One region of the Delftia sp. GW456-R20 genome, then DNA from elsewhere that is predicted to be linked to it. Evidence: predicted binding sites of a transcription regulator. Region 1 holds the regulator's gene; the other holds the start of a gene.
What was found. The regulator FNR, encoded in region 1, switches genes on or off when oxygen is low (the NO sensors DNR and NnrR bind a similar motif). The targets are predictions, from matches to a motif close to TTGATNNNNATCAA.
Positions count from the first base shown of each region.

Region 2: a site for FNR is predicted at 1,824-1,837, ahead of A4F85_RS02950 (bacteriohemerythrin). Genes of this name have one in related genera too.

Region 1 is NZ_LWCN01000004.1:1,310,750-1,314,936, reverse strand. It holds gene ccoG (cytochrome c oxidase accessory protein CcoG) at 1-242, shown strand, start outside; gene A4F85_RS11280 (FixH family protein) at 300-614, shown strand; gene A4F85_RS11275 (hypothetical protein) at 794-1,081, shown strand; gene fnr (fumarate/nitrate reduction transcriptional regulator Fnr) at 1,163-1,882, opposite strand; gene hemN (oxygen-independent coproporphyrinogen III oxidase) at 2,045-3,427, shown strand; gene A4F85_RS11260 (sulfite exporter TauE/SafE family protein) at 3,433-4,149, shown strand.
Region 2 is NZ_LWCN01000003.1:358,067-362,253, reverse strand. It holds gene A4F85_RS02960 (2OG-Fe dioxygenase family protein) at 1-607, shown strand, start outside; gene A4F85_RS02955 (universal stress protein) at 707-1,144, shown strand; gene A4F85_RS02950 (bacteriohemerythrin) at 1,235-1,789, opposite strand; gene A4F85_RS02945 (Bug family tripartite tricarboxylate transporter substrate binding protein) at 1,900-2,883, opposite strand; gene A4F85_RS02940 (Zn-dependent hydrolase) at 3,138-4,187, opposite strand, start outside.

The DNA of each region.
Region 1 (4,187 bases):
TGAATGCCACCGAGCAGGCCCAGCGCTACCGCATCAGCGCCCATGGCCTCGATGGGCTGGAGCTGGCGTCCGAGCAGGAAGTCGAGGTCGGCCCGGCCGAGACGCGCGGCATTGCGGCGCGACTGCAGATTCCCTACGGTTCGGCCGAGCCGGGCTCGCACACCGTATTCTTCGATATCGATGCCGTGCATTCGGGCGCGGGACGCGCGTCCGAAAAGGCCGTCTTCCTGGTGCCCCGGTGATGTTCCTGGCAGGCGTGGCACGGTCCGCGCCTGCCGCCTGAAAGAAAGAGGTTTCCCATGTCTTCCAGTCCCGCAGTGTCCGCGCCCGCGCAGGCTCCCTCGCACCCCGACGCCGGCAAGCCCTGGTGGAAGTTCGGCCATGTCTGGCTGGTGGTGGCCGGCCCGGCGGCCGTGGTGGTCGCTGCCGTGATCACGGCCATCATCGCCATCAATGGCGCCGATCCCGTGATCGACCCCGACTACTACCGCAACGGCATCACGATCAACGAGCGTGCCGATGGCGTGCGCGAAGTGCCCAAGAGCATGGCGCCCGCCGTCACCGGCCGCAACCATGCGGCCACGCCCGCGCACGATCACCCCACGGACCGCTGATCGCCGTGCACCCCTGCAAGAGGCCGCAGTCGCGGCCTTTTTGCATGGCGGATCGCATCTCCGGCATGCGCGACGGGTGAGGGTTTCCTACAGGCGTGCAGGGCGCTGCGGGGCTTGGCGCCATGCGTTGGCGCGGCGCACAATGAAGGCGCCCCCTCGACAGCACAAGGAGATCGCTGATGTTGGCCCAACGCTGGATGTGGATTGCCTGGCCTGCCTTTTTGGCAGCCGCCGTGATGGAGATGCTGGTTTTTGCCTTTGTGGACCCGCTGGAGCTGCATTGGCTCGGCGACCTGGGCTGGTCGCGCCAGGGCATCTACACGCTGGCCTTCTTCGCCTTCTGGGGCGTGACCATGCTCTCCAGCCTGATGACCACCATGCTGGGCCGATCGGCCCGCGATCTCAACGACGGCGTGGTCTCCGAGCCCGACCCGGACCTGGCCATGCAGGGGCTGGGGCGGGACTGAGCGAGAGCCCGCTGCAATGAACAAGGCCCGCTGTCGCGGGCCTTGTTCATTGGCGGATGAATGCTTGCCGCCCTTGCGGCCTCACTGGCACTGCTGGCTGTTGACGATGCGCTTGAGCGCCTCCGTGTCCAGGATGCGCAGATGGCGCTGGCGCACCTCGATGATGTTGTCGTCCGCGAACTTGGAGAAGGTGCGGCTCACCGTCTCCAGCTTCAGGCCCAGGTAGCTGCCGATTTCCTCGCGCGTCATGCGCAGCACCAGTTCCGACTTGGAAAAGCCCCGCGCATGCAGGCGCTGCACCAGGTTGAGCACGAAGGCGGCCAGGCGCTCTTCGGCGCGCATGCTGCCCAGCAGCAGCATCACGCCGTGCTCGCGCACGATCTCGCGGCTCATGACCTTGTGCACATGGTTTTGCAGGGCCGTGACCTCGCGCGACAGGTCTTCCAGCTTGTCGAAGGGCATGACGCAGACTTCGGCGTCTTCCAGCGCGACGGCATCGCAGGTGTGGTGGTCGTTGACGATGCCGTCCAGGCCGATGATCTCGCCGGCCATCTGAAAGCCTGTGACCTGGTCGCGTCCGTCCTCGGTGGCCACGCAGGTCTTGAAGAAGCCGGTGCGGATGGCGTACAGCGAGGTGAATGTCTCGCCGTTGCGAAACAGCAGGCCTCCGCGCTTGACCTTGCGGCGCGTGGCCACGATGTCGTCGATGCGCTGCATCTGCTCGGCATCCAGGCCCATGGGCATGCACAGTTCGCGCAGGTTGCAGTTGGAGCAGGAGGCTTTGATGGTCTGAAGGTTCATGGAGTGATAAACATCAGCGGCACACAGCGTGCCGGCGGTGACCTCGTGGATTGCGATGAGTTGGATCAAATTGTCGCAGCAGTCCCTCAAACAACTCTTGATATGAGTCAAGGACATGACCGATGTGCTGCGGCACAGTCGAGGTATTAGAGGAAAAAACCCATGACCGCTGTCACCCCAGAGCTGCTGCGTCGCTTTGACGTACCGGGGCCCCGATACACCTCGTTCCCTACCGCCGACCGCTTTGTCGAGGCCTTTGGTGCAGAGGACTATATCCTGGCGCTGCAACAACGCAAATCGAGTACCGCAGCGCGTGCCACGCCTTTGTCGCTGTATGTGCACGTGCCCTTTTGCGAGTCGCTTTGCTACTACTGCGCCTGCAACAAGATCGTGACGCGCCACCACGATCGCGCCGCCGTCTACCTGGACTACCTGGCGCGCGAGATGGCCTTGCATACGGCCCATTGCGGCAAGGGCCAGACCGTCAGCCAGCTGCACCTGGGCGGCGGCACGCCCACCTTCTTCTCCGACGACGAGTTGCGCACGCTGATGGGCCTGTTGCGCGAGCATTTCAAGCTGGAGCCGGGTGGCGAGTACTCCATCGAGGTCGATCCGCGCACCGTCAGCGTCGAGCGCCTGGCCGTGCTCAAGGAGCTGGGCTTCAACCGCCTGAGCTTCGGCGTGCAGGACTTTGACGAACAGGTGCAGATCGCGGTTCATCGCGTGCAGCCGGCCGAGCAGGTGTTCGAGCTGGTGGCGGCCGCGCGGCAGCTGGGCTTTGCCTCCATCAACGTGGACCTGATCTACGGCCTGCCCAAGCAGACGCCCGAATCCTTCGAGCGCACGCTGGCCCAGGTCAACGCGCTGCGGCCCGACCGCATCGCGCTCTATGCCTATGCCCACCTGCCCGAGCGCTTCAAGCCGCAGCGGCGCATTGCGGCCGAGGATCTGCCCCAGGGGGCCGACAAGCTGGCCATGCTGTCGCGTTCCATCGCCGCGTTCATGGACGGTGGCTATGTCTATGTGGGCATGGACCACTTCGCCCTGCCCGAGGACTCGCTGGCCGTGGCCAAGCGCCAGGGCCGGCTGCACCGCAACTTCCAGGGCTACAGCACCCAGCCCGACTGCGACCTGATTGCGCTGGGCGTGTCGGCCATCGGCAAGGTGGGTGCCAGCTACAGCCAGAACGCCAAGACGCTGGAGGAGTACTACGACGCCATCGACGCCAGCCACCTGCCCGTGGTGCGGGGCCTGGCGCTGTCGCGCGACGACCTGGTGCGCCGCGCCGTCATCATGGCCATCATGTGTCAGGGCGCCGTGCTGTTCGAGCCCATGGAGCAGGCCTGGCTGCTGGGCTTTCGCGAGTACTTCGCGCCCGAGATGGCGGCCCTGGAGGACTTGCAGGCCAAGGGCCTGGTGCAGATCAGCGACGAGGGCTTCCAGGTCACGCCCATGGGCTGGTACTTCGTGCGCGGCGTAGCCATGCTGTTTGACCGATATCTGCAGGCGGACAAGAACCGGGCGCGGTTTTCGAGGATCATCTAGGCCCCATGCTGTTGTCGCTGCTCTGGACCGCTTTGATCATGGGGCTCGTCGGCGGGCCCCATTGCCTTGCCATGTGCGCTGCGCCCTGCGGCGTGGTCACGGGCGGGGCGGGGCAGGGCGGCGGCTCGCAGGTGGTGGCCGTGCATGGATTGCAAAGCCGGCTGTGGCTGCGCACGGCGCTGTTCCACGGCGGCCGTCTGGCCGGCTATGCCAGCCTGGGCGCTGCCTCGGCCCTGGCCATGGAGAGCCTGTCCTGGCTCACCAGCCAGACCACGGCGCTGCAGCCGTTCTGGACGCTGACCCATGTCGCCGTGATGGCCTGGGGCCTGGCCATGATGGTGCAGGCCCGCCAGCCCGCCTGGCTGGAGTCTGCTGGCCGCGCCGCCTGGCGGCGCGTGCAGCCCTGGGTGTCGGCGCCGGGCGGCACGCTGGCGGCAGGCTATGCCTGGGCGCTCATGCCTTGCGGACTGCTGTATTCGGCCGTGCTGGTCGCCGCGCTCAGCGGCGGCCCGTTGCAGGGCGCGCTGGCCATGGCGGCCTTTGGCGTGGGCAGCGGGCTGTGGCTGGTGGCCGGCCCCTGGCTGTGGCGGCTGGGCCGGCAGCGCCTGAACGGTCTGCGCGCCGAATGGGGCACGCGCCTGGCCGGCCTGATGCTGGTGGGCGTGGCCGTCTGGGCGCTGTGGATGGACCTGATCTACAAGCCCAGCCTCTGGTGCCGTTGAGCAACAGCTGAGGCCAGACTTGGCACCTGGGGTCGCGG
Region 2 (4,187 bases), on a different contig from region 1:
CCTGAAGGACGGCGGGCGCTACCGGCGCCGCCGCCATTCCTGCTTCATCGCCGGGCAGGACGGGCTGCAGCAGGTGGAGCACCGCGCGCACTGGCAGCCGGTGGAATACAACGCCCTGCATGGCGGCATGCTGCGCATGTTCGATCCCATGCGCGACGCCACGGCGCAAAGCGCCACCTGGAGCCGGCTGCTGCTGGCGCTGGCCGGCCTGTCCGACCAGGTGTTCTGCGCCCAGGGCGATGATGTGCAGCACGAGCGCTGGTTCATCGAGTCCCACCAGTTCCGCATCGACACCACGGACGGCATTGGCCGGCCCACGCCCGAAGGCGCGCACCGCGACGGCGTGGACCTGGTGGCCGTGATCCTGGTCGGGCGCGAGGGCGTGAAGGGCGGCGAGACACGCATCTTCGAGGCCACGGGCCCCAGCGGCCAGCGCTTCACGCTGACCGAGCCCTGGTCGGTGATGCTGCTGGACGATGCCCGCATGATCCACGAGACCACGCCCATCCAGCCCGAGCAGCCGGGCGGCGTGCGCGATACCCTGGTGCTGACCTATCGCCGCCAGGGTTTCCAGGGCTCGGAGCTGACGCGTCGCCGCAAGGATTGATGCAGCTCAAGACGCTGGCGCATGATGGGCGCACACTTTGGTTCATCGACCCGGCCGCCCCCGATTGTTGACGGCGGCCAAGCACAAAGGAGAAAACGCATGTTCAAGCACATCCTGGTTCCCGTGGACGGCTCCAACAGCTCGATGCTGGCGGTACACAAGGGCGTGGAGCTGGCCAAGGCCTTTGGCAGCACGCTGACGGCGGTCTACGTGGTGGACCCCTATCCGTTCACGGGCGTGGGCGCCGACTTCGCCTACGGCCAGTCGCAGTACCTGAGCGCGGCCACGGCCGAGGCCAATACCACGCTGGACGCCGTCAAGAAGATCACCGACGAGGCCGGCATCACCGCCACCACCGTGGTGGGCGAGGGCCATGCGGTGCACGAAGGCATCGTGCGCGTGCTCGAGAGCACGGGCGCCGACCTGATCATCATGGGCTCGCAAGGCCGCCGTGGCCTGGAAAAGCTGATGCTGGGCAGCGTGACCCAGCGCGTGCTGGGCGCCGTGCGCGTGCCGGTGCTGGTGGTGCGCGAGTAATCACCGGGCCGCTCGGCCCTTCGCCGGGTGAAACGTCAACGGCTCCCTCGGGAGCCGTTTTTGTTGGTGCGCTGCAGGGGGAGAGGGCGCTCAGCGATTGAGCAGCCGTGCCAGCCAGCCCTTTTTCTTGCGCTGCAGTTCCAGCTCCTGCAGCACTTCGTTCTTGAGCCTTTCCTTCTCGGCGGCAGGACTGGACTCGCGCGCCATGCGCAGATAGGCCTTGGCCGAGTCCACGTAGCCGGTGTCTTCGTTGCGGATGTGGTTGAACAGCCAGCGCGAGAGCATGCCGTGCAGCTCGGCGGCCACGTCCTCGCCCGCATCGAAGCGGGTCTGCATCTCGATCACGCGGCGCGTGAACAGCTCGTGCACCTTCTTGTGCGGGCCGGCGAACATGTAGCCGGCGCTCTCGATCAGGCTTTCCTCGAACACGAAGTGCGAGACGGTGTAGTCGATCATCTCGCCGATGACATCGCCCAGGGCCTCGCGGTCGGGCGAGGAGCGCAGCTCGTAGAGCTTGTTGATGTAATCGACGATGCGGCGGTGCTGCCGGTCGATTTCTGCAATCCCGGTGTCCAGCTCGGGGACCCAGACCAGCAATGCCATGACGTTCTCCAGGAATTCGGTGATTTCCAGAGAAGTATTCACGGGACTGTCACATAGCTCCTTGATGCAGATCAGGCTGATCTGCATCAATGAAATGCGGCGTTGGCCATTGCAGGCGGTGCCGGGCATGCAGCCCTGGCACCGCAGGCATGTCACTCGATCTTGGCGCCCGAGGACTCGACGATCTGCTTGGACTGCTTGAAGTCGGCCTGGAACATCTTGTCGAAGTCGGCCACGCTCATGGACTGGGGCTCGGCGCCCTGGGTCTGGATGGCGTCGCGCACTTCGGGCATGGCCAGCAGCTTGTTCACTTCGGCGTTGACCTTGGTCACGACGGCCGTGGGCGTGCCCTTGGGCATGAACAGGCCGTACCAGGTGCTCACGTCAAAGCCCTTGAGGCCCGATTCGGCCAGCGTGGGCGTGTCGGGCAGCGAGGACGAGCGCTTGGCCGAGGTCACGGCGATGGCGCGCAGCTTGCCGGCCTTGATCTGGCCGATGGCCGAGGGCACGGAGGACACCAGCAGGTCCACGTTGCCGGCCAGCGCGTCCATCAGGGCCGGGTTGGAGCCCTTGTAGGGCACGTGCACCAGTTGGATGCCCGCCGCCTTCTCCAGCAGCACGCCCGAGATGTGGATGCTGGTGCCATTGCCCGGCGAGCCGTAGGTCACCTTGCCCGGGTGCTGCTTGGCAGCGGCCACGATGTCGGCCAGGGTCTTGTAGGGCGAGTTCACGCTGGTGGCGATCACGATGGGCGTGTAGGCCACGTGGGCCACGGGCACCAGGTCCTTGACCGGGTTCCAGGGCAGGTTCTTGTAGAGGTAGGGGCCCAGGACCACGTTGTCCTTCTGGCCCATGACCATGTCGTAGCCCGTGGGCGCTGCCTTGGCGGCCTCGGTGATGCCGATGGTGCCGCCTGCGCCCGCGCGGTTGTCGGGCACCACGGTCCACTTGCTGACTTCGGTGAGCTTGTTGGACACCACGCGCGCGAGGATGTCGGTGCCGCCGCCGGGCGGGAAGGGCACGATCATGCGCACGGGCTTGTTCGGATAGTCGGCAGCCGCACCTTGGGCGGCTGCGGAAAAGCTCAGGCCCATGGCGGCGGCCACGGCGGTGCAGGTGATCAGTTGGCGGAACATGAAAGAAGAAACTCCAGGGTCTGATGGGGCGGTGCAACCCTCTCGCAGCGGACCGGCAGTGCCGGGCCGCCCATGCGGTGGGTTGTCGATGATCGGGGAGGGTGGTTCCGCCATCTTGCATTGGGAAACCCGCTATTTGGGCGGATTTCCGCAATCTGTGCCACAGGGGCTTCCACCAAGGAGCAGCTTGTGCCTGCTCCAGAGGGAAGCGGGCTATTTTATGCCGCCTTGGTGCCTGGCCGCAGGCCAGGCGCTCAGGCCTGCGCCAACTGCCTGTCCAGCACGCGCACCGTCTCGTACAGCACCCGGGTGCCGTCCAGCAGCTGGGCGGGTTCTATCCATTCCTCGGGCGCGTGGCTGCGGCCGTGGAGGCAGGGGATGAAGATCATGCCCATGGGGCCGGTGGGCGCCATGTAGACGGCGTCATGGCCGGCGCCACTGGGCATGCGCATGTGGGCGTAGCCCAGGTTTGCGCAGGCCTGCTCCACGCCCTGCATGACGGGCGCGGAGCAGTCCGTGGGCTGGGAGCGGCTCACGTCGGCCATCTCGGCACGCACGCGCAAGGCGGCCAGGCCGGGCAGGACTTCGGCCAGCAGTTCCTCGGGGAAGCGCTCCAGCACGCCGGCGTGGTCGCTGCGCACTTCCATCATCATCTCGACCAGGCCGGGCACGGCATTGGAGGCATTGGGCGTGAGCGATAGCCGGCCCACGGTGGCCACCACATAGTGAGGTTGGCCGCTGAGCGCGGCGGCCTTGCGGTTGGCTGCATCGATGATGCGCGCCGCGCCCACCAGCGCGTCCTGGCGTATGTCCATGGGCGTGGTGCCTGCGTGGTCGGCCTGGCCGCGCACGGTGAAGCTCACGCGGCGTATGCCCACGATGTTCGTCACCACGCCGATGGGCAGGCCGCGCTGCTCCAGCACCGGGCCCTGCTCTATGTGCAGTTCCACAAAGGCGGCCGTGCCGCCGGCGCTGCGCAGCGGGCGGTCCAGCGCCTCGGGCCGCGCGCCGATGCGGCGCATGCCTTCGGCCAGGGTTTCGCCCTCGGGGTTGCGGGCGGCCAGCATGGCGGCGTCCAGCTTGCCCGACAGCGCGCGGCTGCCTATGCAGGAGATGCCGTAGTCGCTGGGTTCTTCGGACAGGAAGTCGATCACCTCGAACGGGTGCTGCAGGGCGATGCCGTTTTCGTGCAGGCAGTGCGCGACCTCGATGCCGGCCAGCACGCCGATGATGCCGTCGAAGCGCCCGCCCATCATCACGGTGTCGCAGTGCGATCCGGTGGAGATGGGGGCACGTTGCACCGG